DNA from 3 places in the Paraburkholderia sp. XV genome. Region 1 is predicted to be linked to each of the others. Evidence: riboswitches for the same ligand, from Rfam matches in the RefSeq annotation. Region 1 holds a riboswitch; each other region holds the start of a gene.
The links. A riboswitch is a leader RNA that binds a small molecule or an ion and turns the genes downstream of it on or off. The one in region 1 is predicted to bind glycine.

Region 1 (10,142 bases):
AGATACGCCATCGCGTCGCCTGCGACGAAAGCAAAGCCAGCCCGCTGAAACTTGCGCTGCGCCACCGAAATCAGATAGTCCGAAAAATCCACGCCGACAAATTCGCTGCACCCGTCAAACAGGAACTGCGAAAGCGCACCGTTGCCGCAACCCAGTTCCAACAGTCGGTCTTCGCCTGTCAGAGCGAGTCCGGAGCGAATCGAATCGACGATCATCTGGATCTGGTCGTCTGATACCGGCTTTCCGTAAACCGTGCGCCGCACTTGTCCCCAAAGGTCGTCGGGAGGCAGGGTCTTCGGATACTCCTTGTAGTCGGATTTCGGGTATTCCATTCGTGCAAGCCATTCAGGAAGGAGTATTACGCGAGTTAGTGCCGAACGATCGATGCGTATCGAATGGCGCTCGCAGCACAAACTCACTGCTGAGCGCCGCAAACACAGATCGCCGCGCCGGAATTTCAATGGTCTCAAGCATAGCGGCGATCGCCGGGCGGCAATCAGGTGAAAAGAATCGGGTTTCGGTGCCATTTCGGCACGAACGCTTGTTGCATGGCGCACTGCCGGAGGCATCGCGCTAAAACCTTTACCGGCGGTTCTACACGCGGCATGAACTACGCGATGCAAGCACGCTCGGTAGATCGCGCGAACGGAAAGCAGAGATAGAGGGCTTGGGGGGAATGGATGAAGCGACGGATCAATTGCTGATCACGTCCCCACAGATATGGCGCGCCCGGCTGGGATCGAACCAGCAACCCCTGCCTTCGGAGGGCAGTACTCTATCCATTGAGCTACGGGCGCATTCGGCAAAAAGCGCTGCAAAATCACGCAGTTGATGCGAGTTATGGCGCTAAAGCGAGACCGAGAGCATACCCGGTTTCGGACGGCCCGTCCACCGGAGCGGGCGTGCGCAGGGCCTAAAGCGCCGCCGAACGGCTCATGACAGCCCGCCGGCCCCAGCCAGCCACGCATTAAACGCCGCCCAATCGCTCAAAGTGTTCGCGTAAACGCCTACTGAAGACCTCCCGGGCCCGCTCGCCGACGCCGAAACCTTCCGTCTATAATCGTCCGTGGCTGATCAAGAACAAAGTTGTTGCCGTCGCGCTGTACCGCTCACAATACCCACGGGAGACGAGACAAGCATGAGCGAAGCACCACACGGAGCCCCGATCAAAACCCCCGGACAGCTGATCGCCGCAGTCATCGCTGGTTTTGCTGTCCCCATCGTCATCATCGTCCTGCTCGCTTATTACGTCGACAACTCGACCCGCACGGGCGCGGGCACCGACGGTCTGTCCGACGCCGCAGTCGACGCGCGCACCGCGCCCCTCGCCAAAGTCGACATCCGCGACGCCAACGCGCCACGCGTCTACAAGACGGGCGAGGAAGTCTACAAAGCCGTGTGTTCCGCGTGTCACGCGGCGGGCGCGGCGGGCGCGCCGAAATTCACCAACACGGCCGACTGGGCGCCGCGCATCGCCGAAGGTTTCGACACGCTCTGGCACAACGCGCTAGTGGGCAAGGGCGCGATGCCCGCGCGCGGCGGCACGAGCCCTGACGACTACAGCGACTACGAAATCGGCCTCGCCGTCGCGTACATGGCGAACAACGCGGGCGCGAAGTTCGCAGATCCGCCGAAGCCTGTGCCGGGCCAGCCAGCCGCAGGTCCGGCGGGCGCTTCGGGTGCAGCAGCGGCTTCCGGCGCCGAAGCGGCATCAGGCGCAGCCGCAGCAGGCGCGTCCGATGCAGCAGGCACGCAGGCCGCCGCCGCGATGGCCGCCATGGCCAATGTTCCGCAGAACGCGGCGCCCGCATCGGGCGCGACGCAGAGCGCGGACGCATCGCAGGCGGGCAAGGCGCTGTATCAGCAGGTCTGCCAGGCCTGTCACGCGGCGGGCGTGCTGAACGCGCCGAAGTTCGGCGACAAGGAAGCCTGGGCGCCGCGCCTGAAGGAGCCGATGGAAACCGTCTACAACTACGCGCTGCACGGCAAGGGCGCGATGCCCCCGAAAGGCGGATCGAGCGCGTCGGACGCCGACGTGAAGGCCGCCGTCGATTACATGGTCAACGCGTCGAAATAAGCAGCGCGCATCCATCGTTCAACGCGCAAACAAAAAATCCCCGCCTTGAGCGGGGATTTTTTATGCCTTCAGCATGAACACACAGCGCGCGTTCGCGCCAGTCAGGCCTTCTGCAACAGCGCCTTGAGACTCGCCAGGCGATCCTTCGGCGACATCGGCGCTTCTTCCGGTGTCGGCGGCGGCGCTTCGTCGAGACCCATCTCGGGGATAAACCGCGACGGCTCGCACACCACCGTCTCACGCGCCCGCTTGCGCTTCTTGCACCAGTTCAGATGCAAGCTGCGCTGCGCACGCGTGATCGCGACATACATCAGCCGCCGCTCTTCCTCGATGCGCTCGTCGTCGATCGGGCCGTCGTCTTCCGTGCCGCCGCGATGCGGCATGATGCCCTCCTCGACGCCAACCAGAAATACATGCGGATATTCCAGCCCCTTCGACGCATGCACCGTCGACAACCGCACCGCATCGGGGTCTTCGTCCTTGCCTTCGAGCATCGACATCAACGCAACCGTCTGAATCAGTCCGAGCAGATTCTTGCCAGTGTCGGCCAGACCATCGGCGTTGTCGTAGCCGGTCTGCTCCGCGCCCGCTGCCGGCTCAGGCTTCGTGCCCTTGCGCTTCAGCCACTCCAGGAACTCCAGCACGTTTTGCCATTTCGACTGAGCCTGGCGCTCGTCGAATGCGTCGTACAGATAGGCTTCGTAGTGGATCGCTTCCATCATGTCGTCGAGCACGGACGTCGCCGCATCCTTGTCGGCCCGGTCTCGCAGACGCTGCATGAAATCGCAGAACACGCGCAACGGCTCGACCTGGCGCGCCGACAATCGCGCCTCGATGCCGCCCATGTAGACGGCCTCGAACAGCGACACCTTTGCCTGCCCCGCGAACGCGCCGAGCGCTTCGAGCGTGGTATTGCCGACGCCCCGGCGCGGCGTCGTGATCGCGCGGATGAACGCGGGATCGTCGTCGGCATTGGCGATCAGGCGCAGGTACGCGCAAATGTCCTTGATCTCGGCCTTGTCGAAGAACGACTGGCCACCCGACAGCACATACGGAATCCGCTCGCGGCGCAACACCTGTTCGAAGATGCGCGCCTGGAAGTTGCCGCGATAGAGGATCGCGTAATCGCGAAACTGCGCGCGTCGCTCGAACTTGTGCGCCGACAGCCGGAACACGACCGACTCCGCTTCATGCTCCTCGTCGTTGCACCCGGTGACGGTGATCGAGTCGCCCATGCCGTGTTCGGACCACAGCTTCTTCTCGAACAACTTCGGATTGTTCGCGATCACGTTGTTCGCGGCCGTGAGGATGCGGACCGTCGAGCGGTAGTTCTGCTCGAGCTTGATGACGTGCAGCTTCGGAAAATCCTTGCCGAGCTGCGCGAGGTTTTCGAGCGTCGCGCCGCGCCAACCGTAGATGGCCTGATCGTCGTCGCCGACGGCCGTGAACGCGGCGCGCGGCCCGGCCAGCAATTTCACCAGCTCGTACTGACACGCGTTGGTGTCCTGATACTCGTCGATCAGCAGATAGCGCAGCTTGTTCTGCCAGCGGTCGCGCACCTGCTCGTTGTTCTTGAACAGCTCGGCGGGCAGGCGGATCAGATCGTCGAAATCGACGGCCTGATAGGCGTGCAGCGTCGCGACGTAGTTGCGATAGACGATCGCCGCCTGATGCTCGTCTTCATTCGAGGCGATCGCCATTGCTTCGTCCGGCATGATGAGGCCGTTCTTCCACAGCGAGATGATCGTCTGGATCTTGCGGATGAAGCCCTTGTCCGTCGAGCCAACCTGCTCCTGGATCATGCCGAAGCAGTCGTCGGAATCCATGATCGAGAACTGCGGCTTCAGGCCGACGTGCTCCGCCTCCTGACGCAGAATCTGCACGCCGAGCGAATGAAACGTGGACACCGTCAGCTGGTTGACGGGCACCTTGCGGCCTTCCTTGCCGGGCGTCGTGAGCGTCTTGCCTTCGAGCAGCTTGCTCACGCGCTCGCGCATTTCCGCAGCGGCCTTGTTCGTGAAGGTGACGGCGGCGATATGGCGCGGCTCGAAGCCCTTGTTTTCGATCAGATGCGCGATCTTCTGCGTGATCACGCGCGTCTTGCCGCTGCCCGCGCCCGCGAGCACGAGACACGGACCGTCGAGATAGCGCACCGCTTCGCTTTGGGCGGAATTCAGGCCTGCGGACATCGTGTGTGGATGAGTAAGGGATTGAGGGCGCTTCGTTACGAACGGCCCGAGAACATCCAGCGCGACGGCGCTTGCGACGCGTCGGATCAGGTGGCCGCGCGGCGCGCCGCCAACCCGCCGCCGATGCGCCACGCAATTGATTCCATGCGCTTTTTGCCGTTCGCGTGAGAACCGCGATGTTAACACGAATGCCCTTTCCGATGCCTCGGCTTATACCTTTCGGACGGCATCCTCCCGGCGCGCGCCGCCCGATGCGCCACGATGCGCTGCGCAGCTATGCCAAAATTGCGACGTTGTGCGCCGCCCCCGCGGCGCGCCGGTTTTGCAGGGAACACGCATGTCTTCATCGCTGAGAATTGGCTTGATGGGCTACGGCTTTGCCGGCGCCACATTTCACGCGCCGGTGATCGAACACTGCTCGCGGGCGAGCGTCGCCGCGATCGCCACGGGCCAGCCGGACAAGGCGCGCGCCGATTATCCGAACGCAACGATCGTCGCCGATATCGACGCGCTGCTCGCGCTGCCGGACATCGAATGCGTCGTCATCGCGACACCGAACGACACGCACTTCGACCTTGCGCGCCGCACGCTCGAAGCGGGCAAGCATGTCGTCGTCGACAAACCCGTCACGCTCTCCGCCGCCGATGCCCGCACGCTCGCGGATCTCGCGCAAAGCAAGGGGCTGGTATTCGCGCCGTTCCACAACCGTCGCTGGGACGGCGACTTCATGACCGTGCGCGAACTGATCGCGAGCGGCGAACTCGGCCGCATCACGCATTTCGAATCGCACTTCGACCGCTTTCGACCGGGCATCCGGCAACGCTGGCGCGAAGAAGCATCGCGTGGCGGCGGCCTGCTGTTCGATCTCGGCCCGCACCTGATCGACCAGGCGTTGACGCTGTTCGGCGCGCCCGAAACGGTCTATGCAACGGTGAAGGCGTATCGCGACAACGCGAGCGCGCCGGACTACGTGCATCTGCTGCTTGGCTACGCGAATCACGAGGTGGTGCTGCACGCTAGCGCGCTGACGGCGATCGTCGCGCCGCGTTATACGATCCACGGCACGCGCGGCAGTTATGTGAAATACGGACTGGACACGCAGGAAGATCAGCTGAAGGCGGGCTTGCGTCCGGGCGACGCCGGTTTCGGCGGCGGCAATGACGCTGGCACGTTGCGCGTGCTCGAAGGCGAACAGGAAGTGCAGCGCGAACTGCCGACGCGCGACGGCGCGTACGTCGAGTTCTACCGCGCGCTGGCGGCGTCGATTCGTGATGGCGCGCCGTTCCCGGTCAGCGCGGCTGACGCGGTGGACGTGATGGCCATCATCGAACTGGCGGATCGCAGTGAGAAGGAAGGGGCGAGGCTGGCGTTCAGGCGCGAGGCGTAGCAGTCGGGGGGCGGCGATTTCGCTGCCACCCGTCAGGTATGGGCCTTCGTGGCCCTCCCGCATCCATGTGGATCAAACAGAAAGAAAGGAAGGAATATGCAGCATATCGTCCGCGCGCTGGGCTGTTTCGCGTTGGTTTCGTCGCTCGCCGCGTGCGTGGTCTCCCCGTCGCAGCAGCTCGCCGAGCCGTCTCGCGCGCCGAATCCACATGAAATGGCCGTGCATCGCCTCGAACAGGTCGACGGCCGCATCGACAACATGGGCCGCAGCATCGATGCGCGCGTGAATCAGGGTCACTTTCCGCCGCCCGACGGCGCCGCGCTGCACCGCCGGCTCGACACGATCCGCCACGAAGCGCACGACATGGCCGGACAGCACGGCGGCGGCCTCACGGGCGACGAGCAGCGCGTGCTGAATCAGGAACTGGACACGGCGTCGGCGGCCATCAACCGCTGATCGCACTTCGGCGCGAGCGGGATCAGGGCCCCGTTATCGTGGCCACGACGCGCTCGCGCAACTGAGACCACACGGTCATGTACTCGGCGCGTCCGCTTCCGACGGCAGCGCGCTTGAGTGCATCCAGCATCACGAGTTCCTGCGCGACCTTTCCTGAACCCGGATACACCAGCGGCAGTTGTAGGGGATTGAACGATGCCACCTGCCAGTGCTTCTCGGTTGCGAGCAACAACGATACGAGCCGCTCTATCAGGAACGTTTTCACGGGCGTATCGCCCATTGCGTGGCGGCCCGACGCGTTGAGCGCCTTGCCGAGCGGTGTACTGTTCGATTCCGCGATCCCGAACACGATCTCCGCCTGGCCCAGCCAGTGCCGCCAGAAGCGCGGCTTCGCGACGAAGTAGTTGCAATACACGCTGTTCGACGAATCCATGATGAGCGTGCTCAGTTCGATGCCCGGCTTTAACAGTCGCACGATTTCATCGAACGGCCCCCATGCGTTCGGATGTCCCTGCGCGCCCTGTAGAAAGACGTTCGTAAACAATGCACCCGCATCGAAGAAGGGTGAGAACGACACGATATCCGTCGATTCCGGTACCGTGGCAAGAAACGCATGAACGTCGCTTGCTTCGAGATTCGTCTTGACGGCGAACTTGGGCGACAGGAAACCGTAGAATGCCGTGTCGTCCAGCGTCTGCTCTTGCAGAAAGCGGCGGATTGGCCAGTACTCGCGCCAGTCGGGCCGCTGTCCGACGTTGTCGAGCGGAATGAAACCTTCGTCCAGGCCGCTGCGCGTCTGATCCGAATAGTAGATCTGGTAAATGTGCGCCTTGGTCATCGATTGGATGGTGATGGGTGGACACGAGTGGCCGCATGCAGCCGTTTTGCAAGTATCCGGGGCAATCCGGCAAGCCAATTACTCGATCAGCCGGTAGATCCGGCACCAGTTCGGTCGATCGCGCCCCATGTCAGACCGCAACGCGCAGCCCGGGTTTTTTTGACTGTGCGAGGGGTTGCGCCGCCCGCCGAGCCGCCTTCCCAAAAGGTCCCTCGCCCCGATTTGACATCCCTCCGGCCCTCGCGTACATTCGCCGCACGCGTCGGGAGAGCGCGCCGTCCGCTGTCGTTTTCAGAACGCCCAGCAGCCAGCGCCGCCGAAGGGGCACACCCGCAAACTCTCAGGCAAAAGGACCGACCGCGTCGAAAAACCCGCTCGTCATCCGGTCATCACGACCTCATTCGAATGAGCGCCCGTTTTTCGCACTCTGGAGAGCGGCAGTAGCGCCCGTGCACTAACCCGCACGCGCAGGCTGCCCACCGAAGGGGCGCGCGCCAGCCCATCAGCACTCGCTGACGGCAGCGCAATCTCTCAGGTATCGAGGACAGAGGGGGCATGCAGTTATCGCTCGTTGGCCCGAGATGGGATCAGGCCGCGAGGGGTTTCGCCGCATGGCCTTTCCTGTTTAGCGACGCCCCGAGGCCCCGATGACCGAACTCAAACACACCCCGCTCCACGCCACGCACCGTGCGCTCAATGCCCGCATGGTCGATTTCGGCGGGTGGGACATGCCCGTCAACTACGGCTCGCAGATCGAAGAACATCGCGCCGTGCGCACCGACGCCGGCATGTTCGACGTATCCCACATGTGCGTCGTCGATTTCACGGGCGAGCGTGTGCGCGCGTTCTTCGAGCACGCGCTGGCGAACAACGTCGGCAAGCTGCAAACCCCGGGCAAGGCGCTCTACTCCTGTCTGCTCAACCCCGAAGGCGGCGTGATCGACGATCTGATCGTCTATTACTTCGGCGAAGATCATTTCCGCGTCGTCGTGAATGCCGGTACGGCCGAGAAAGACGTCGCGTGGTTCAACAAGCTCAATGACGAACAAGGCTTCGGCCTGACCATCAAGCCGCGCCGCGACTACGCAATCGTCGCCGTGCAAGGCCCGAATGCGCGCGAAAAAGTCTGGGCGACCGTGCCCCACGCGCGCGCCGCCAGCGAAGCCCTCAAGCCGTTCAACGCCGCGCGCGTCACCGATACGCCGTTTGGCGAACTTACCGTCGCGCGCACCGGCTACACGGGCGAAGACGGTTTCGAAATCATCGTTCCCGCCGATCACGTCGAAGCGCTGTGGAACGCGCTGCAGGCACAGGGCGTGCGCCCGGCCGGTCTCGGCGCGCGCGACACGCTGCGCCTCGAAGCCGGCATGAACCTGTACGGCCAGGACATGGACGACAACGTGTCACCCCTCGACGCCGGCCTCGCATGGACGGTCGACCTGTCCGCGCCGCGCGATTTCATCGGCCGCGCGAAGCTCGAAGCGGACGGTTCGAAGTCGTCGTTTGTCGGCCTGATCCTGCACAAGGACAACGGCAAGGCAGCGGGCGTGCTGCGCGCGCATCAGAAGGTCGTCACGCCTCAAGGCGACGGCGAAATCACCAGCGGCACGTTCTCGCCGACCATGCAGGAATCGATTGCGTTTGCGCGCGTGCCGAAGGGCGTGCAGCCGGGCGATGTCGTCCACGTTCAGATCCGTGACAAGGCACTTCCCGCCAGCGTGGTTAAACTGCCATTCGTGCGCAACGGCAAAGTGCTCGTCGGCTGATCGGTCACACGATGAGCGTCACGAGACAGACACCGGACAGACACGAAAACGTCGCGTGCGTCCCACCATTTAAATCAACCGAATTACCGCATAGGAGCATCCGATGAGCATCCCGGCCGATCTGAAATACACCGAATCGCACGAATGGGTCCGCACCGAGGCGGACGGCACGCTGACGGTCGGCATCACCGACCACGCGCAGGAAGCACTCGGCGACATCGTCTTCTTCGAAGTGCAGCAGCTGGGCCAGACCGTCTCGGCAGGCGATACCGTCGCCGTCATCGAATCGGTGAAGGCCGCCTCCGATATCTACGCACCGGTTTCGGGCGAGATCATCGAGGCGAACCAGAACGTCGCCGATACGCCCGACGCCGTGAACAGCGCGCCGTACGACAACTGGCTGTTCAAGATCAAGCCGGCAGCGGGCGCGTCGGAAGACCGTCTGATGGACGCCGCCGCGTACGGCAAGTCGATCGGCGAATAAGCCACTTACTCACGACCGGCGCGGCGTTCGCAATGACAGACGCAAGCCGCGCCAGCAGGAACATTCCATGAAGCTCGAACACCCGGATCGTCTGATGAACCGCACTCCTCTCTCGCTCGCCGCGCTCGAAGTGCATGACGCCTTCGCCGAACGGCACATCGGCCCGGACACGGCCGATCAGCAGTCGATGCTCGAAGCCCTCGGCTTTGCATCGCGCGCCGCGTTGATGGACGCGGTGATTCCGAAGGCGATTCGCCGCCAGGACGCGCTGCCGCTCGGCCCCTTCGCCCAGCCGAAGAGCGAAGCCGAAGCGCTCGCCGCGCTGCGCGAACTCGCGGACAAGAACCAGGTGTTCCGCTCGTATATCGGCCAGGGCTACTACAACGCGCACACGCCTGCCGTCATCCTGCGCAACGTGCTCGAGAATCCGGCGTGGTACACGGCCTACACGCCGTATCAGCCGGAAATCTCGCAGGGCCGTCTCGAAGCGCTGCTGAACTATCAGCAGATGATCGTCGACCTGACGGGCCTCGCAATTTCGAACGCGTCGTTGCTCGACGAATCGACGGCCGCCGCCGAAGCGATGACGCTGCTGCAACGCGTGGGCAAGCCCAAGTCGAACATTTTCTATGTGGCAGACGACGTGCTGCCGCAAACCATCGAAGTCGTGAAGACGCGCGCGAAGCCCGTCGGCATCGAAGTGAAGGTCGGCCCGGCTGCCGATGCGGCGGGCTCGAATGCGTTCGGCGTGCTGCTGCAATATCCGGGCGTGAACGGCGATGTGCACGACTACCGCGCGCTCGCTGAAGCGATCCACGCAGCGGGCGGCCATGTCGTCGCCGCCGCCGACCTGCTCGCGCTGACCATGTTGACGCCGCCGGGCGAATGGGGCGCGGACGTGGCCGTCGGCAACTCGCAGCGCTTTGGCGTGCCGGTTGGCTTCGG
Region 2 (10,142 bases), on a different contig from region 1:
CGAGGAAATAGATGCCGGGGCGCCCCGCCGCGTCGCCTTTGCCGATCTTCAGCGCGTGGCAACTGCGCTTTTCCCAGGTTGGGTGAGGCAGCTTGATCAGCTTCGTGAATGCATCGTTGGGCGCGGCGCTTGCGGCGGCGAGCGCCGCCTCGATTTGGCCGACATCGAGATAGCCGGTGCCCGCCGCGACTGACAGCGCTTCCAGCGCATGCGGCGCGGCCAGTTGCGCGCGCGTTTCCGCCTGGCGCACCTTGCCTTGCGCCTCGGCATCCTCCAGCCGCTCGACCTGGTAGCCGTCCGCTTCGAGCGCCTTGATCTGCGCATTGGTCGCGTGCGCGTCGACGCGATAGCCGCCGTGCACTTTCCCGACCGTATGGCGCGCGACCGTGACCTTGTACTTCGTCACGAGATCGGCCAGTGCCGCCTGATCCTTTCCTGTGATGCGCGCGTGGTAGCGGGACATGTTCGCTCTCCGGTCAGACGGCCTGGTCCACACGGCCCAGCCCCAGATGGCCTAGCCGTTCTAACCGAAGAACGGCGGACGCGGCGCACATTTCAATCGCCGCGCCGCAGCGCTTGCGCTTCACTTCAGATCGACAGTCACGAAACTGCGCGCGTGATTACGCTGGATCAGCAGTGCCGCCTTCTTGCCCGCCTTCGCCGCCAGCGCCGCCAGTTCATCCTGCGATGCAACCAGCGTGCCGTTCAGCGACAACACCACATCGCCCGGCTTGATACCGGCAGGACCCGCCGCGCCCGACACATCCTCGACCATCAGGCCTTCGGCCAGCCCGGTGGTGCGCCGTTCGTCGTCCGTCAGCGGATGCATGCTCAGACCGAGATGATCCAGCGGACCGACATCGCTCACACCCGTGCTCGCGTATTGCGCCGACGCCGCCAGGTTGACCATGATCGTCACCTGCTTGCGATTACGAATCAGCTTCACGGGGACTTTCGAGCCCGTCTGCGGCAGCGCATCCGGGTCGGCGAGATCCGCGGCGTGCTCGACGGGCTTGTCGGCGATCTGCACGATCACGTCGCCGGGCTTCAGCTTGCTCGTGGCGGCGGGACTGCCGGGCTCGACGGCGATCACCAGCGCGCCCGCCGCGCGCGGCAGACCGAACGCGCCGGCGAGTCCCGGATCGACGTCCTGCACCTGCATGCCGAACGCGCCGTGGGCACCGTCTGCATCTTGAGACTTCGACTGCGCCTGCAACTGTGCGCGCACCTTGTTCGCCATCGCAATCGGGATGGCAAAAGTCAGACTCTGGAAACGATCGCCGTCGGCATAGACCTGGACGTGTATGCCGACCACTTCCCCCGCGCGATTGAAAACCGGGCCGCCCGAGTTGTCGGGATTCAACGCGCCGTTGGTCTGGAAGAACGGAAACGTCGTGCCATCGGACAGCGTGCGCGACGTCGCGCTGACAATGCCCGCCGTCACCGTGTTCTGATAGCTGTCCGGTGAGCCGATCGTCAGCACCTGTTCGCCGACGCGCACACGCGTCGAATCGCCGAGCTTGACGACGGGCAGCTTCGTCGCTTCGATCTGGATCACAGCGACATCGCTTGGCCCATCGACGGCGACGACTTTTGCCTTGAACTCGCGCCGGTCGGTCAGGCGCACCGTCACGTCATCGGAGCCGTCGACGACATGCGCCGTCGTCAGTATCAGTCCGTTGGGACTGACGATGAAACCCGAGCCCACGCCCGACATCGCACGCGGCGAACTACTCTGCCCGTCCTGCAACTGCGGCATGGCCTGCCGGAAGAACGCGAACAGCGGGTCGTCACCGTCGATCGCTTCGGAGCTCGCGCCCGAAGCGGCCGCAGGCGCCGCGGCCGGCGCTGGCGGCGTTGGCGCTGCCAGCGGCTTTTCCGGCAGGATCGCGCGGATGTTCACGACGGCGGGCCCGTAACGCTCGACGATCGCCGGGAAGTCGAGCGGGGCGTTCGCATTCGCGGGCGCCGTTCGTTTCTCTTTCACTGGCGCGGACGCAGGCGACGGCGCGGAAGCAGCCGCAGCATGCGGTGCGATCGCTTCGGCGTTGGCGTGGGGGTATCCGGCGAGGCAGGCCGTTGTCACGGCGGTGCATAACCAGGTGCGGGATAGAGTCGAGTGAAACACAGCGCACCTCCGTGGCGTTCGTTATGCCTGGCACTGTGAAGACATTATTTCGTGCGTCGCAGCCGGCGACTGTGACATAGCACACCGAAGAGTCCGAAAAGAAACAGAGCCCATCCGGCCGACGCAAACCATGTCGCATGACGATCCACCCGCAAGCGCAGACGGATGCGATCGACCCTTGATGTCTGTCCGGGTGGATCGAGATCGACGTGAGATTCAGTTGCATGTTTGCCCGCAATGGACAATCCAGGACGCGAACGGTTGACCCGTTCGTCCTGATTCATTTATAGAGAGCGGGCAGCAAAATTGCAGCGAGTACAAATCCTGGCGTGCGTCGCTGGCACTGCTGCCGGTACGCTGATAGTCCGAACTGATAGTCCGCGCTGATGGTCCGCGCTGATAGCTCGATACGCGTCAGCGGCTACGCCGCCGTGACGCGATTACTGTCGCGCAAAACGCGTCATTCATTCGTGACGGTTCCGCGTCGATGAAGCGGGCAGCCAGACGCTCGCGGCTACGCATGCTCGCAAACGCTCACGCACGTTGCTTCGCGTTTCGACTTCGAAAGTCCTGGCCGCCCGCCTGCGCGGATCGTCCGCTACGCGCCGGTTATACCGACGACGCCGACAATGCCTGCGCGACACCCTCCGCCGTCGCCGCCGACAGCGTCCATCCGAGATGACCGTGACCTGTGTTGTAGAACACGCCACGGCGCTTGCCGCGTCCAACCTTCGGCAGCATGCCCGGCAACATCGGACGCAGCCCCGCCCACGGCACGACACGCGCTGTCGATACGCCGGGAAAATGCTCACGCGTCCAGCGCACGAGCGGCTCGATGCGGTCCGAACGGATATCGCGATTCAGGCCGTTCAGTTCCGCCGTGCCCGCGACGCGAAAGCGGTCCGCGCCAAGCCGGCTGGTGACGATCTTCGCGCTGTCGTCGAGCAGGCTGACCCACGGCGCGTGCTGCTGGCTCTTCGCATCGTCGAGACACACGGTGATCGAATAGCCCTTTACGGGGTACACGTTCACATGATCGCCGACCATCGCCGCGAACGCGCGGCTGCCGACTCCCGCGCAGATCACGAGGCTGTCGAACGCCGCCGCATCGCGCTGCCCTTGCGTTTGGCTCGCGACGACGAGCCGCCCGGTGCTTTCCTCGTGAATCGACTGCACCGCCGTGTCGTAGCGAAACTCGACGCCGTGCCGCGCACATGCGTCGGCGAGACCGCGCGTGAACTTGTGGATGTCGCCCGTCGAATCCGACGGCGTGAAAAAGCCGCCGTAGAACTCGCCGTGCAGCGCGGGCTCGATTGAACGGATTTCTTCCGGCGTGACGGCGCGCCGCTCCAGGCCGCCTTCGCGCAGCAGCGCATTGACCTTCAGCGCGGACTCGTACTCCTTGCGCGTCGCGTAGAAATGCAGGATGCCGCGCCGTTCGAGATCGAAGTCGATGCCTTCCCGCGCTGCAATACCGAACAGATGCTCGCGCGCGGCAATCGCGAGGCGCACGGTCTCGATCGTGTTCGCGCGGTAGTGCGGAATCTGCCGCATGAACTCGCCGATCCAGCTGTACTTGTGCCAGTCGGGACGCGGATTCATCAGCAGCGGCGCGTCGCGCCTGAACATCCAGCGCAGACCCTTGATGAGGGTCGCGCGGCTGTTCCAGACCTCGGCGTTGCTCGCCGACAGTTGCCCGCCGTTGGCAAACGAGGTTTCCATCGCCGCGTAGCGGTGACGCTCGAAAACAGTGACGCGATAGCCGCGTTGCGCAAGGGCGTAAGCGGTCGTGACGCCGGTAATCCCGGCGCCGATGATGGCGATTCGTGACATGACATGGTCCAGTGTTCGTTGAGCATCGCCGGCCGCGCTTCGTGCTGTCGCTTCTTGCTGCTGCACGCAGCAGCCGGCGCCGATGCCCCATCTGTCCATGTACCTGAGAGTTTCGCCCGCGCGCCGCGAACGGCGGGGGCTCCCCTTCGGTGGGCGCGCACGGCGCCGCTCTCCAGATGTTCCAGCTGCACGGTCCTTTTGCCTGAGAGTTTCCGGGGCGGTTGCTCCGTCGGCGTCGTCCGCTGGGGACGATCTCTCCCGTGCTGCGTTGTGGAACAGTGCGACCTTACCGAAGCCAAAAGAAGCTGGCAAGCCCCTCTTCCGGACGACCTTGCGCCGGACGGCTCAGCTCGATGTCAAGTCGGCTCGCGGCGCACCCGGCGCGAAACCTCTCCGGAAGTATTCGATCGTGAAGTCCACGAAGGTGCGCACTTTCGCCGACACATGCCGGCGGCCGGGATAGACGAGCGACATTTCCTTGAGACCGTTGGTCACCCGATACTGTTCGAGCACGCGCAGCAACGCGCCGTTCGCAATGTCGCCGATGACGTAGTCTTCGGGCAGGATGGCGAGGCCCATGTCGGCGAGCACCAGTTGCCGAAGCATGATCATGCTGTTCACCCTGCACACCGAGTCGAGATTCAAGGTCCGCTCGTGACCGTCGGCGCTCGCGAATGACCACTCGGTTCCGTGCATGTCTCGCGAAGGCGCGAGGAAGCTGTGCGAGGCAAGGTCTTCGAGCGAGGCCGGCGCGCCGTGCCGGTCGATATAGCCGGCGGACGCGACGACGGCGGGCCGCACCGACAGCAACGGACGCTTCACCAGGGTGCTGCCATTCACCTGCCACGACGCGACGATGCCGACGTCGAACCCATCTTCGACGAGATCGACGGAATGATGCAGCAGCGTGAGGTCCAGCTTCACCTTCGGATGACGCATCCGGTAGCGGTGCAGCAAAGGCGCCAGCGTCGCCAGTGAAAACGAGGCCGCCGCCGCGACCTTGAGCGTGCCCGTGGGCTCGCCCGCCTCTTCTGTCACGGCCGACTCCATCGAATCCAGCAACTCCAGCAGTTGCTGGCACCCTCTCGCATAAGCGCGGCCCGCTTCCGTCAACGACACGCTGCGCGTCGTGCGATTGACGAGACGCGCATTGAGATGCGCCTCCAGCAGCGCCACATAGCGCGTCACGACCGCATTGGAAAGATTGAGACTCGAAGCGGCTCGACTGAACGAGTTGTTCTCGGCGACTCTTAAGAAAATTCGTATTGCCTGCAACTTATTCAGCATGAGCAACAGAAATAAAACAGATTAGACATATATATCAACATTAAATCACCAAATCCATTCAGCGATACAGCCTAAATCACCGCAAATACGATTATCACCCATGTAAACGAGCAACGTAGCAATGTCACAACACAAAATCAAATCCGCGCCATTTTCAAACTAAATATCGAGATGGTTTTCATCAGAAAAAACATCTTCTTATCATTAAAAATCGGATTTATTTTGAGTTCCTAAAAAATAGTTTTTAATTATTAAACATAACGAAACATCAACTCAGACTCTATAGTGCGCTTTGCGTGATCGACGCATGCCGCGAGTTTTCAACGCTACTTGCCGCGGCTATCTCGAACACGGAGCACAGCACATTCATTCAAGTCGCCAGGCTTAGTACGGAACACGAATATGAAAAAAACCACATTGATTTTCGCGGCTGCTTCGGCGGCCTTCGCGGGTGCGGCGCACGCGCAGAGCAGCGTCACGCTGTATGGCCTCGTCGACGCGGGCCTGACTTACGTGAGCAACGAGGCCACGCGCAATTCGCCCATGACGCCGGGCGGGCTGACCGACGGGAAGGCAACCGTCGGCATGACGAGCGGCAACGTGCAGCAAAGCCGCTGGGGCATGCGCGGCGTGGAAGACCTGGGCGGCGGGCTGAAGGCCGTCTTCAACCTCGAAAGCGGCTTCAACGTGAACAACGGCAGCCTGGCCAATAACAATCAGTCCAATAACAGCCTGTTCAACCGCCAGGCATTCGTCGGCGTGTCTGCTGCCGATTACGGCACGCTGACCCTCGGCCGCCAGTACGACTCGGTTGTCGATTATCTGGGCCCGGTCTCCGCAGCCGGCACCTGGGGCGGCACGTACTTCGCGCACCGCGGCGATAACGACAACCTGAACAGCACGTTCAGCATCAGCAATTCGGTCAAGTATCAAAGCGCAAACTATGCTGGGGCTTCGTTCAACGCGTTGTATGGCTTCTCAAACAATGCGAGCGGCTTTGCGAACAACCGCGCATATAGCGTCGGTGCTGGCTATAAGTACGCCAGCCTGCAATTCGCAGCTGCCTATCTGCAGATTCAGGGCTTGAATTCCAACAACAGTTCGGGCGCGATCCAGAACCTTCCGCCCTCGGCGATGACGAACCTTCCGGGCCTTCAGAATCAGCGCACCTGGGGTCTTGGCGTGAGCCATGTGATGGGACCGCTGACGATCGGCACGGTCTTCACGCAGACCCGCTATCAGGACAGCATCGGCGACTCCTCGCTGCGTTACAACAACCACGAAATCCACGCGCGCTATAGCGTGACGCCTGAGTTGAGTCTCGGCGCTGCGTACACGTACACGCAAGGCTTGCGCAGCACGCCGCGTACGTCCAGCACGAGCAACAGTTCTTCGCACTGGAACCAGTTCGGCGTCCAGGCCGACTACGCGCTGTCCAAACGCACCGACGTCTATGCTGAAAGCGTCATGCAGATCGGCGCAGACAATCAGGTCGGCGCGAACCTGACACAGGTCAACGGCACCGCTGCACCCTCGACGAGCAAGAGCCAATACGTCGTTTCGACAGGCATTCGACACCGGTTCTGACGATTCACAGATATTTAGGAATCTTCTCTGGTCTCCGCCAGCTTTAACCGCCTCTTTTAGAGGCGGCTTTTTCTTTTGGGCAACCAACAATCAACGGAAGACATATCTCGAAGATGAACGCAAACTTTAAAGAGCGCGGCGCGAGGGTGAGATTGACTCAGATCGTCGCGTCGGTGTTGACGCTCACCGCATTGACCTGGCAAATCGCGCCGTCGTTTGCGGCGAACGCCCCCGTGCCGGCCACGCAGGCGGACTGGCCACGCAACTTCGAGACGAACGGCGAGCATGTCGAGATGTATCAGCCGCAAATCGAGAAGTGGGACGGCAATCGCATTTCGGGGCGCGCCGCAGTTGCCGTCGGCAAGGCCAACGGTACGCCGACCTTCGGCGTCGCGCATTTTTCCGCCCGTGCCCATATCGACAAGCCATCCGGGCTGGTGCAACTCACCGGGATACAGATCGACAGCGTCGACGTTCCAACCGACGCGAATCTCGCCGACAGCATTCGTCGTTCGTTGCTCGCGCGCTTGCCCGCAGCGGGCATGAGCATGCCGCTCGACGAGTTGCAGACGAGCTACGCGGCATCGCAAGAGCTGTCGAATACGATGCGCGAGCCGGTGAAGAACGACCCGCCGCAAATCCTGTTCGCCACGCAGCCCACCGTGCTCGTGCTGGTCGACGGCGCGCCCGCATGGCAAAACGTCGGACACACAGGCTTCCAGCGCGCGCTCAACAGCCGCGCGCTGCTGATGCGTGACGCCGGCGGCACGTTGTACCTGCATGCGGCCGGCTACTGGTTCAATGCGCGCGATACGAACGGCCCCTGGCAAGTCCTCGCGACGCCGTCGCAAACGCTGTCCGATGCCGCGCAGCAAGCGGCCGCAAAAAATCCCGCCGACCCGATGCTGCCCGCCAGCGGCAAACCCGCTGCACAGGCCCCCGCCCTGCTCGTCGCGACCCGTCCGGCGGAACTGATCGTGACGGACGGTGCCGCGCAACTGAAGCCCGTCGACGGCACGGGACTGCTGACCGTTACCAATACCGATCACGCCGTGTTCGTGAATCCCACGACGAACCAGTATTACGTGCTCGTGTCGGGGCGCTGGTTCACGGCTGCGACGACTGACGGCCCCTGGACTTACGTTCCGGGCAATCAGCTTCCTGCAGACTTCGCGAAGATTTCTCCGCACGATCCGAAGGCGAATGTGCTGGTGTCCGTGCCGGGCACGCCTCAAGCGAGAGAGGCGGCGATTGCCGCATCCATTCCGCAGACAGCGTCGGTGTCCCGTCAGAAAGCCGCCTTGTCGGTTTCGTATGATGGCGCGCCGCGCTTCGAGCCGATCTCCGGCACGCCGTTGCGATACGCGATCAACACGGCGACGCCCGTCATCGAAGTCGACTCGACGCATTTCTACGCGGTAGCCAACGGCGTCTGGTTCGTCTCCATATCGCCAATGGGCGGCTGGACCGTCGCGACCGAGGTTCCGGCCGTGATCTACACGATTCCCACCAGCGCGCCGCTGCACTACGTGACGTATGTCCACATCTATTCGGTGACGCCGGATACCGTCGTCGTCGGCTATACGCCGGGGTATCTCGGGGTCGTCGTCGATGCGCAAGGCACGGTCGTCTACGGCACGGGTTATGTGTATGCGCCGTATGTCGGTGCGTATTACTACGGCTATCCGCAGACCTACGGGTACGGCGCGAGTTTCGCGCTGGGCGCGGCAGAGGGCTTTGCGTTCGGCTTTGCCGCGGGAGCGGTCTGGGGATGCGCGTCGCCTTACTGGGGACCGTACTGGGGCGGCGGTTACTGGGGCGGCGGCTGGAACAACGTGAACGTCAACCAGGCGAATTTCTACGGCCGCTGGGGCCAGGGCACGGTCACCCACACGACAGGCTGGAATGCATGGACGGGCACGCAATGGCGCGGCACGGCGGGAGCCGGTTATAACCCCGCCACAGGCGCGCGCTTTCAGGGCGCACGCGGAGCCGCATTCAATCCGTATTCGGGCAACTATGCGGCCGGCCGGCAAGGCTCGTTCGCCAATCCCGTTACTGGGCGGGAAGGCGCGGGTCGCGGCGGTATCGTCGGCAATCAGTACAACGGCAACTATGCGGCGGGCCGTCAGGTCGCCGGTTACAACGCCCGCACGGGCCGCGCGGGCGCCGCCGAATTCGGTGTGTCCGGCAATACGCAGACGGGGCAATATCAGACCGCCAGCAAAGGGATCGTGACAAACCAGTCGCGCGGCAATGCCGTTGCCTGGAACAACGGCGACGTCTACGCGGGACACGACGGTAATGTCTATCGTCGTTCGGACGGCGGATCGTGGGAACAGCACACGTCGAGCGGCTGGCAAACGGCCCAACCGGACGGCCGGGTCGGCAGCGATCTCGACCAGCAGCATGACGCGCGCATGACTGGCGAGCAGCGCTTCAGCCAGCACGCCGGCGGGTTCGGTGGAGGCGGCGGAGGCGGCGGATTTGGCGGAGGCGGCGGATTCGGTGGCCAGCACTTCGGCGGCTTTGGCGGCGGCAACGGCTTTGGCGGCGCGCATTTCGGCGGTGGTGGATTCCACGGCGGACGGCGCTGACGGGCACGCAGCGGCACTTCCGTGCTGCGGTGCTTTTGTGCTTCGGGCACGGCGCGTACACAAAGCGCCTCGCCCGTTGCGTCAGCAGTCGGGACAGGGATCATGCAGTGCTGCATGATAGAGTTTGCTGAACGCGTCACCGTCGGGCGTGCCTTCCCAGACATGCCCGCTCCCAGCACCTGACCTGTCATCGCGAGGCCGAGCATGGAGACGAAACTTACCGCCCACCTGCCCACCGTCGATATAGAAATTACGCGGCGCAAACTGCCCGACCGCAATGCGGAAAGCGTCGCGATTCACATTACCGCCGTGCCGTCGGTCGAAGCCGCCGCGCGGTGGTTTCTGCAACCCGATTTTTTCTCGCTCGCGTCGCCGCTGTCGATGTTCTCGATGTGGTCGATGTGGGTGCGCGCATGGCAGCCGTGGCTCCCATCTATTGCCGCGCCCGTTCAACCCTCTCAGGAGCCTGAGAAGCGGCTCACGGACGACGCGGCATCCGCATCGCGCGGTTGAACTGTCGCGCGTCGCGGCGCATTTGACGCGGCATTGGCGGATTCCACGCGAGGAGGATCGAGCATGCGCGCAATGGTTTTCGACGGATCGACTCCCACGCTCGCCGAACGCGAGTTGCCCCAGCGAGCGCCATCGGCGGGAGAACTGCTGATCGACGTGCTGGCATGCGGCGTGTGCCGCACCGATCTGCACGTCGT
Region 3 (10,142 bases), on a different contig from region 1:
ACTTTGCGGGATGCGTTAGGTCTCAGGAAGGTGGACTGTCAGAGATAGATCACGACACGGTTGCATATCACTTCCACGAACCCCTCGGTGTCGTGGCACAGATTATTCCGTGGAACTTCCCGCTCCTGATGGCCGTGTGGAAGCTGGCGCCGGCTCTGGCCGCCGGAAACTGCGTAGTGTTGAAGCCCGCCGAGCAGACCCCAGCGTCAATCCTCGTGCTTCTCGAACTGATTGAGGACCTGCTCCCTCCTGGCGTCCTCAATGTCATCAATGGATTTGGCGTTGAGGCCGGTAAGCCACTTGCATCCAACCCGCGTGTAGCAAAGGTGGCATTCACGGGCGAGACCACCACTGGCCGGCTCATCATGCAATATGCCAGCCAGAATCTCATTCCCGTTACGCTCGAACTCGGCGGGAAAAGCCCGAACATCTTCTTCGAAGACGTCCTCGCAGCCGACGATAGCTTCTTCGACAAGGCGCTCGAAGGTTTCGCGATGTTCGCCCTCAATCAGGGGGAAGTCTGCACCAGCCCGTCACGCGTGCTGATCCAGGAATCCATTTACGAGAAATTCATCGAACGCGCCATCAAGCGTGTCGCTGCGGTCAAGCAGGGGCATCCGCTGGACCCGAATACGATGATCGGCGCCCAAGCGTCGTACGAACAGCTCTCGAAAATCCTGTCGTACCTCGACATTGGCAAGCAGGAAGGTGCCGAGTGTCTCATCGGCGGAGAACAGAATCGCCTTGAAGGTGAGCTCAGCGCTGGATACTATGTCCAGCCGACAGTCTTCAAAGGCCATAACAAGATGCGCATCTTCCAGGAAGAGATTTTTGGCCCGGTCGTGTCCGTTGCGACATTCAAGGACGAGGAAGAGGCGCTGTCGATTGCAAATGACACGCTGTATGGGCTTGGTGCGGGTGTGTGGACTCGCGATGGCGCAAGGGCATATCGTCTCGGCCGAGCGATTCAGGCCGGACGCGTGTGGACCAACTGCTATCACCTTTACCCCGCACACGCTGCATTCGGTGGCTACAAGCAGTCTGGTATCGGTCGCGAAAATCACAAGATGATGCTTGAGCACTATCAGCAGACGAAAAACCTGCTGGTCAGCTACAGCGATAAGCCGCTCGGCTTCTTCTGAAGCCAAAACCCGATCGATTGTCGTCGATTTTACGCGAATCGACCCTACGAGGAGAGTCGTACCGTCGCTCTGACGGGTTTGCCGGCGCACCACCCAAGGTGCGTCGGCGCTTTTTGACATCATTTCCGCGCGACCTTGGGCGGCCTCTTCACAAACATCCTTTCTAGACGATGTTGGGCATCTCGGACAATCAATCTGACTTGACTTGTACAAGCATGAGCATGACGAAGGCGGCGAAGTGCACCTCGGCGTTGGCCGGCGTGATATATACCGCGAGCAAAAGACCCATCGCGTCGACAGTTATAACGGATTTGCTGCCATGTTTGCGCTCTTGAGCGTCGTAACCGACACGTGGTTCGCTTTCGCGGTGGGCTGCAACGCGTGCGCACATCCCATCGCGCACCTTACGGGCGGGTCACTGCTGATGAAGGGAGCCCTCCGTTCGAACAAACATATTCAGGAAGGGTACGTGCATTCGCCGGGATCGCGTTTGACGACAGTGGAATAAGCATAAGAGGCGACATTGATGTAACGCATTTCCGGCCAACAACCTAAAAGAACATCAGCAGCCAAGCATAACTCGCATTCATGCGCCGGTATGCCGGTACGTCATCAAATCAAACCGCAAGTGTCTGACTTGCCAGACTACCAAACAACATCGCCCTCCATCGCATCCCTTCGCCTGAAAGTGCTGCTGAGGAGCAACAGTAACGCCTACTGCTGATGGTCAGAGCAAATACGGACTAGCTGCAAGCATCGCGTTGTGCTCCGCGTCCCTCAGAAAGTCGCCCTGATCAATAGGGTGAACGCAAACTCTCATCGAGCCGCTCCCGGCGGCAATCGAACGACGTCAGCGCGAGCAGGATCGCATTGCTCCGCACCGCCGCAAAGCGGCCCACAGTACCTGCAATCGCACACTGTGATTGGTCGTAGAACAGATATCAAAGCGATGTCACGAAGACCCCGTGGTCGGGAGAACGCCACGTTTCATATGTCGCTTCACAAAGCCGCGTAAAAGACAGCCGTCAGCGCCGATGTTTGGGATGCCTCAACCGGCGCTGACCCTTGCAGCTATCGGACGATTCCGAGTGCTTCGAGTTCCGCCTCAGAGAAAAGCCGCGATCGTGTCAGGAACCGTAGACCGGACGCCCGCTCCAAGGAGAACATTCCGCCGTTCCCGGGTATGGCGTCGATGATGACCTGGGTATGCTTCCACGACTCGTACTGCGCTTTCCCCATATAAAACGACACGCCCTCGATCTCTCCCAGACGAACGTCTGAGTCGCCGACTATAAGCTCACCTTCTTGCAAACACATCGGCGCACTTCCGTCACAACAACCGCCCGACTGATGAAACATCAACCTCCCGTGTCTCTTGCTCAGTTCCCGAATGAGCTTAATTGCTTCTAAGGTCGCCGTCACTCGTTGAGGAATTTCTGACATCTCATACTCCTTGGTTTAGCAGATCAAGCTACTTTCGTCGCCGTGCGCGCGGCATCGTGAATAACTGGGCTCATGAGAGAAGCCACGGTATACGCAGTTGCGGCTGAAAGCGTCCACCCCAAATGTCCATGACCTGTATTGTAAAAGACACCCGGAATCTTGCCTCGTCCTACACGCGGCAACATGTTGGGCAGCATCGGCCGTAAGCCGGCCCATGGCACGACTCGGGAAGTCGACATCTCAGGGAAATGCTTTCGCGCCCACGCGATGAGTGGGGCGACTCGGTCAGCACGGATGTCACGATTTACGCCATTGATCTCGGCCGTCCCAGCGATCCGAAAGCGATCGGCCCCCAAGCGGCTAGTCACAATCTTTGCTGCATCATCCAGAAGGCTTACCCAAGGCGCTGCAGCCCTGCTCTCCTCGTCATCAAGATAGACCGAAATTGAGTACCCCTTCACCGGATAAACATTGACATGGTCACCCAGTATCGCCGCGAATCCACGGCTCCCCACACCTGCGCAGATCACAATTTGGTCGAACTCATCGACCTGCTCTTGATCGGGGGTCGCTGACACAACCCGAAGGCCTCCCGCGGATAGAGGAGTGATATTCTGCACATTTGAGTCGAACCGGAATCGGACGCCGTGGCGTTCACACGCGTCTGCAAGACCTCTCGTGAACTTGTGTATGTCTCCGGTCGAGTCCGACGGTGTGTAGAAACCACCATAAAAATCGCCGTGTAGAGTTGGTTCGATTTTGCGTATCTCACTTGCCGATACGGCTTCACGGTCTAATCCTCCCGCTTGCAGGAGCCTATTTACCTTGGACGCCGCGTCAAAGCCCTTTCGATCCGCATAGAAGTGCAGAATCCCACGCCGCTCGAGATCGAAAGAAATATTCTCTTTCTTCGCGATCTCGAACAGGTGTTCTCGCGCTTGTAGTGCGATGCGCACCGTCTCCACAGTGTTCGCTTCGTAACGCGGGATCTGCTTCAGGAATTCGGCCATCCACGAATACTTATGGTACGAAGGCGACGGATTTAGAAGCAATGGAGCCTCCTTCGTGAGCATCCACTTAAGCCCCTTTAGCACCGTAGCACTACTGTTCCAGACTTCAGCGTTACTCGCGGACAGCTGCCCCCCGTTCGCGAACGATGTTTCCATGGCCGCGTAACGATGACGGTCAAAAACGGTAACGTTGAATCCCCGCGTGGCGAGGGCGTAGGCAGTCGTGACGCCGGTGATACCGGCACCGATCACAGCGACTTTCGGCATGGTCATATATCCAGATGGTTTAGTGTTCGCCAGAAAACTGGCGTCCAGGCCCCATCTGTCCATGTACCTGAGAGCTTCACTTCCCCTATATCAGAGAAGTTCCCCTTCGGTGGATGCGCTAGGCATCACTCTCCAGATGTTCGCGTTGTGCAGTCCTTTTTGCCTGAGAGTTTCCGGGGCGGTTGCTCCGTCGGCGTCGCCAAAATGCGATCTCTTCCGCACAGCATGTTCGAACCCCTACACCCTACCCCACACAAAAATCCTAAGCAAATGCTTTCTCAGTTCTATCGATTGTATGAAGCGTAGAAATGCGAAACATCCAGAGCCCATCTCTTAATTCTTGACTTCTTATAAATGTTGCATATAAGGTAAAAGGTGCGACCTTCACGCACGCCACAACTTCATTGCATACTAACGAAACCATTCTCAAGACACTATGGATCAACTCATCGAATCAAGACTTAGGAAAGCGAATCTCACACTTCCTAACGCAGTCAAACCGTTTGGAGCCTATGCAAATGTGAGCCAAGCGGACGGACTGATCTACGTATCCGGGATGGCCGGCTTTTTGGATGGAAAGCTAATTAAAGGGATAGTCGGCGACTCGATTGATGTCGAGCAGGCGGCTTTCGCAGCTCGACAAACCATGCTAATGACACTTGCATGCCTCGATGAAGCGATTGGTCTCGGAAAGATAAGCCGCTGCATCCGGCTCACCGTGTATTCGCGAACGACAAGCGACTTCGAACAGCATCCGGCAGTCGCCAATGGTGCTTGCGATGTTTTGTCTAGTGTCTTTGAAGGCCAACCGCTGCCGGCTCGAACCGCGATCGGCGTGTATACCCTTCCCATGGGTATCGCGGTCGAGATCGATAGCGTATTCAAATTGAGCTGAAAGAAGATTGGCGCACTTCGGGTGCCAATCCCTAATACCGCGAGGTCGAAACCTCAACGACCGCCTTACTCTACCAACGCACACAACGCGGATTACACCGCACGTTGTCGCATCCCTCGCGGCCTGGCTGCGGGGGATGCGACGAGAGAGTATCTGTCCGCTATTCAGGACGGTTCATTACGGCCCTCAAGATTGAGAAAAGCACGTATACCTGATCCCATACTGGTACTCAGGCAACCCAAGCGTAGCGAGGCATATTCCGCCAAACCCGGCCGCCCTTTCCCTTTATGCTTCAATATTGCGACTTTTCGTTTCTGGGAGAAATAGCAGACCGACGACGAATGAGACCGCTGCGATCGACACTGGATACCAGATGCCTGCGTAGATGTTCCCGGTAGCGGCGACAAGCGCAAACGCAGTCGTTGGCAGGAAACCTCCAAACCAGCCATTGCCGATGTGATACGGCAGAGACATCGCGGTGTATCGGATCCGCGTCGGAAAAAGCTCGACCAATGTTGCTGCGATCGGACCGTACACCATGGCGACGAGAAACACCAAGCCTGTTAGCATCAACATAACCATTGGATAGTTGATCTGACTCAGATCGGCTCTGGTCGGATATCCCACCGCGCTTATCTGCCTGCCTAGCGCTCCATTAAACTCCTTAAGCTTCGCCTTGCGCTCGACCGGACTCAGGGTCGCCCCTTCGAAGCTTGAAATAACTTGATCGCCGACTCGCACAGAAGCGACGGTACCTGCTGGTGCAGCTTGATTCTTGTAGCTAACGGACGCCTTGGCAAGGAAGGACTTGGCGATATCACAGGAGTTCACAAACTCAGACGTGCCAACCGGATTAAATTGAAACGAACATGTCGCCGGATCCGCAACCACGACCACGGGCGCGCGCTGCTGCGCCTCGGCGAGAGCAGGATTTGCATAGCGTGCCAAACCATGGAATAGCGGAAAATAGAGAAGCACCGCAAGCAGGAATCCGGTGAGCATGACCGGCCGCCGCCCGATTCGATCCGAAAGCGATCCGAACAGGACAATCAAGGGTGTGCCGATAACCAAAGCACCTGCAACCAGCAGGTTCGCCGTAACTGACTCCACCTTCAACGTCTGGGTCAGAAAAAACAGAGCGTAGAATTGACCCGCATACCAGATTACAGACTGCCCTGCTACCAGACCGAAAAGCGCGATCAGAACGAGCCTGACATTCGACCATTGTCCGAAAGCTTCCTTAATCGGGGCTTTGGAGGTCGCATTCTCAGCCTTCATCTTTAGGAATACCGGTGACTCATGAAGACTGAGCCGAATCCAGACCGACATGGAAACCAGAACTATTGAGAAGATGAACGGAATTCGCCACCCCCAGTCGGCAAAGCTCGATTCGCCCAACGTCAGCCTTACGCCCAATACGACCAAGAGAGAAAGGAAAAACCCAAGTGTCGCAGTCGTCTGAATCCACGACGTAAATGCACCCCGCTTACCAGCGGGTGCGTGCTCGGCGACATATGTGGCAGCACCGCCATATTCCCCTCCGAGCGCAAGCCCTTGAATCAAGCGAAGTACAATCAACGCGATAGGCGCTGTGATACCAATCGTCGCGTAGCTTGGCAGGATGCCAACAATAAACGTCGATGCCCCCATCAACAAGATGGTGATCAAGAACGTATATTTTCGTCCAACAAGGTCCCCCAATCTACCAAATACCAGCGCCCCAAATGGTCGGACGGCAAATCCCGCTGCAAAAGCCAATAACGCAAAGATAAACGATGCCGTCTCATTGACGCCGGAGAAGAACTGCTTCCCAACAATAGCGGCCAACGACCCGTACAAGTAGAAGTCGTACCATTCGAAAACAGCGCCTAGCGAAGACGCGAACACGATCTTTCGTTCCTCGCGTCTCATCCCTTTCGATGGTTGTTCGGTGTATATCGATGTACTCACGCCCCCTCCGATTCGCCCATTCACTTATGTAGATTACGCACTAGATTCCCAGCAGATAACGACGGTCCTCTTCGGACATCGACTCAAGCCATTGCGCTTCAGCTCCCGGCTCCGGCAAGACCTTGCCATATTCGACCATCTGCGAGGGAAGCAGATCAGATACGTACACCCACACGGAGCGGCCTTGTGTATCAGCAGCCTCAACGACTACTTGGGAAATGTCTTCGAGAAGTTGTCGCTTCTGCGCGGCAGTCCTTCCGGCCCGAATGTGGCCGTGAATGAAGATCAGTTCAGACTTCAACGGACTCCCCCCGAGAAAGTGATCCCCTTGCTGAATCTCCTGAAAGATGACCTGAGCAAAAAAACTCTGCGCCCCCGTTGCATTACTATGTGACCGGGTAATACCGTGCGCGATTTTCTGCTTCATTTCTTTCGTGAGACGGCCCGTGGCCGCAGACACTACGTAGGTAGGCATGAAACTCTCCGTGCAAAAATGACCCGAATACTTAAACGTATCTGACCGCTAGAAAAGCAGACGATGAAGGTACATAAAAAGATGTAGATACAACTATTTTAGCGAAGATGTATAGATGTAGATACATCTTATCCAATGCAAATCAGCTTTCGTACGGGTGTTTACCCTTCTTTACGCTAAAAGCGGGGACTGACCTGCTGCAGAGACTCCAGCGCCTCCAGCAGACGCGTATTTGCCGGGCCCCTCATGAACCGCTGCACTTCGGCCTCGACTTTCGCCTGCGCGACTCGCCAATAGGGTTCGGCGCTTCGCAGTTTTTTCACACCCTCTTTGCTCAGGCTTGCGAGTTTATAGCGCGCATCTGTATCCGGAGTAACTTCCACCCACCCCGCACTTATCAGAATATTCAGGTTACGTGAGATCGTAGTTCTGTCCAGAGCCGCCTCTGTTGCTACCTCGCTGAACGTCGCAGAACCGAGCCTCTCAAGAGCGCGAAGCAGAGAAAATTGGGTGATTTTGAGGCCAATGGGCCTCAACGCTTCGTCATAAACGCTAGTCAAAGCGTTTGCAGAACGTCTGAACTGAGTGCAGTAGCAATCGGTGAACATACGATTTGCAGTTGGCCTTTGCGGTAGCCGAACGAGTGCCAATAAATGTATATACATTTACCATACCCCGAATTTACCAAAAAGTCAACGCCCCTTTGCGTTAGGCCGCCCACGCCTCCTAGGTGTTGCGGCAGCGCGGCCAGCGCACAAAGCAACCTATAGGTGACCGCTCGCACTAGGGGTCGAATCGTCGAAATTGACTGGGCGTTCACGTAGGTCAGATTGGACGCATCCCTGCCTGCTGATATGGCGGCGGTCCTGTCCCGACATGCATGAGGATCTGTCCGACAACAGGACGCCCAACACCAGGGATTTGCGTCATGTCGACCTGGCGCTATCACGAACACCATATGTGGATTCTGCGTCAGCTACCGTCCAGATATCGCCGGGACTGCCCTCCCCGTTCGATGAGCACATGGCGTCTCGGAAGATCTCGACCGTCGGCGGCGAGCGGTTCAGTGGTGCGCTCTCCACGCGATCCATTTGCATGGTCAACCAATATCTCGGGAGCATCGGCGTGCATATATCTTGCCGTATGTGTTGCCTTCGGCCGATTCGCTTTTAATTCAGCATCAAACTGCCAACGGATACGCGGGTTTCCAGCAGTAACTGTCGAGTCCGCACAAACCTGATCACCGCGTTTAAAAACGGTTTGCTTTATGAGATATCACGGGGGATATCTCATGCGACTGTTATCGATTGGTGAAACAGCAGCACAGCTGGGTGTTGCGGTTGGCACATTGCGGCGCTGGCATCGGCAAGGGCTGTTGTTGCCGACTTGCCGGACTGTCGGCGGGCATCGGCGCTACCAGCATGATGCCGTGCAGAGCGTAGCCGGTGGTGAGCCTGCTGCAACCGGAAAGACGATCTGTTACGCCCGTGTTTCTAGACGCAGGCCTCGCGGCTGCTGAAGCACTGTATTGAGGCTGGCTTTGCTGATATCGAAGTCATTTCCGACCTGGGCAGCGGGTTGAATTACCGCAAGAAGGGGCTGCAGCGATTATTGCAGGAAATCCTTCGTGGACGCGTCGCCCGGCTTGTGCTGGTGACGAAAGACCGGCTGTTGCGCTTTGGCAGCGAGCTGCTATTTCGCATTTGCGAATTCTTTCGCGTCGAAGTCGGAGTTCTGGATGCCACCCCGGATGCCAGTCGCGAACAGCAGCTCACCGAAGACCTCGTCGAAATCCTGACGGTCTTTTCGTCCCGCCTGTACGGTTCGCGCCGCCGCAAGAACCTGCGGGCGCTGGCCGTCTGATGCAGTCGACCACGCAAACACGGCTCTGCCTGCCGTCCCGCGACATCCAGACGCTCGACGCGATGGCCGCACTTTACGACGGCACGATGAAACGCAAGCTGTACGCGCGCATCGCAGCGAACGGCGGCAAGGCGAAGTCGCACAAGACGGCGTTCTGCCGCGAACACGGCATTTCCGCCCGGATGTGCAACGCGATAGCGATCGACCTGCAGGGGCTACTCGATGGCACGCGTGAGCTGCTGGACACGGAACGCAAGGAACTGCTCAAGGCAATACGCCGCCAGCAGCGCCAGCTCGATACGCGACAGGCGCGCCTCGCTGATATTGACGCTGACCGGCTGCGCATGCGCCCGCCACGCGAAGCGAAGCTTCGCCACACCACCCATCGCAACGGGCTGGCCCTGACGCGCCTGCAGGCGCGTCAGGGCCAGGGTCGAGCGTCGGCTCGCGGCCAATGTGCAAGGCATCTGCTTTGGCACTCGCAAGCTGTTCGGCCAGCAGCATCGCCTCGCACTGGCATGATGCGTGGCTGGGCGCCTAGCAGGACAGCCGCTCACATCAGGTCTTCTTCGTCGGCTCGAAGGACGAGACGGCGGGTAACCAGCTGTGCCAGCTGCGCAAACTTGACGACGATCATTACCAGCTCAAGGTGCGGGTGCCGGACTGCCTGCGTAAGAAATGCGAGCGCAAATACCTCATCGTCTGCGACGTGACATTCAATCACGACCGTGTGGCGCTAAACGAGGCACTGGACGCGAATATCGCCCTGACCTGGCGTCTGCACTGGGACGGGCGTCACTGGCGCGCCTTTGTGTCGTTCGATCACGCTCCCGCCCGAAGGGTCACGCTGGACGTGCAGCACGGCGCGGTTGGACTGGATTTCAACGTCGACCACCTGGCCGTCACCGAGACCGACCCGTTTGGGAACCTGCTGCGCACGAAGCGATTTTGCTTGCTCCGTGAAGATGCCACCTCGGGCCAGCGTGAGGCCGTGCTCTCCGATGCGCTGTCGGCGGCGGTGGCGTGGGCGAGGGTTGAACTGAAGCCCGTCGTCGCAGAGGATCTCGATTTCGCAGCGAAAAAGAGGACGATGGCGC

Region 2: linked by a shared signal. The riboswitch ahead of KFO72_RS04080 (D-amino acid dehydrogenase) and the one ahead of gcvT (glycine cleavage system aminomethyltransferase GcvT) in region 1 are both predicted to bind glycine.
Region 3: linked by a shared signal. The riboswitch ahead of KFO72_RS06000 (D-amino acid dehydrogenase) and the one ahead of gcvT (glycine cleavage system aminomethyltransferase GcvT) in region 1 are both predicted to bind glycine.

What each region holds. Positions count from the first base shown of each region.
Region 1 is NZ_JAGUUD010000002.1:45,274-55,415, forward strand. It holds gene KFO72_RS01450 (class I SAM-dependent methyltransferase) at 1-527, opposite strand, end outside; tRNA gene KFO72_RS01455 (tRNA-Arg) at 722-797, opposite strand; gene KFO72_RS01460 (c-type cytochrome) at 1,139-2,077, shown strand; gene KFO72_RS01465 (UvrD-helicase domain-containing protein) at 2,179-4,266, opposite strand; gene KFO72_RS01470 (oxidoreductase) at 4,604-5,653, shown strand; gene KFO72_RS01475 (hypothetical protein) at 5,750-6,109, shown strand; gene KFO72_RS01480 (hypothetical protein) at 6,132-6,947, opposite strand; glycine riboswitch at 7,201-7,314, shown strand; glycine riboswitch at 7,365-7,505, shown strand; gene gcvT (glycine cleavage system aminomethyltransferase GcvT) at 7,595-8,713, shown strand; gene gcvH (glycine cleavage system protein GcvH) at 8,817-9,197, shown strand; gene gcvP (aminomethyl-transferring glycine dehydrogenase) at 9,265-10,142, shown strand, end outside.
Region 2 is NZ_JAGUUD010000005.1:12,288-22,429, reverse strand. It holds gene KFO72_RS04090 (M14 family metallopeptidase) at 1-463, opposite strand, end outside; gene KFO72_RS04085 (trypsin-like peptidase domain-containing protein) at 584-2,128, opposite strand; gene KFO72_RS04080 (D-amino acid dehydrogenase) at 2,738-3,961, opposite strand; glycine riboswitch at 4,142-4,232, opposite strand; gene KFO72_RS04075 (LysR family transcriptional regulator) at 4,307-5,248, opposite strand; gene KFO72_RS04070 (porin) at 5,651-6,835, shown strand; gene KFO72_RS04065 (carbohydrate-binding family V/XII) at 6,949-9,432, shown strand; gene KFO72_RS04060 (hypothetical protein) at 9,637-9,945, shown strand; gene KFO72_RS04055 (zinc-dependent alcohol dehydrogenase family protein) at 10,009-10,142, shown strand, end outside.
Region 3 is NZ_JAGUUD010000007.1:57,001-67,142, reverse strand. It holds gene adh (aldehyde dehydrogenase) at 1-1,142, shown strand, start outside; gene KFO72_RS06005 (DUF779 domain-containing protein) at 2,214-2,585, opposite strand; gene KFO72_RS06000 (D-amino acid dehydrogenase) at 2,609-3,862, opposite strand; glycine riboswitch at 4,003-4,091, opposite strand; gene KFO72_RS05995 (RidA family protein) at 4,299-4,757, shown strand; gene KFO72_RS05990 (MFS transporter) at 5,043-6,668, opposite strand; gene KFO72_RS05985 (tautomerase family protein) at 6,748-7,182, opposite strand; gene KFO72_RS05980 (MarR family winged helix-turn-helix transcriptional regulator) at 7,359-7,790, opposite strand; partial or broken gene KFO72_RS42430 (IS607 family transposase) at 8,474-9,045, shown strand; gene KFO72_RS05965 (hypothetical protein) at 9,261-9,512, opposite strand; gene KFO72_RS05960 (hypothetical protein) at 9,782-10,142, opposite strand, start outside.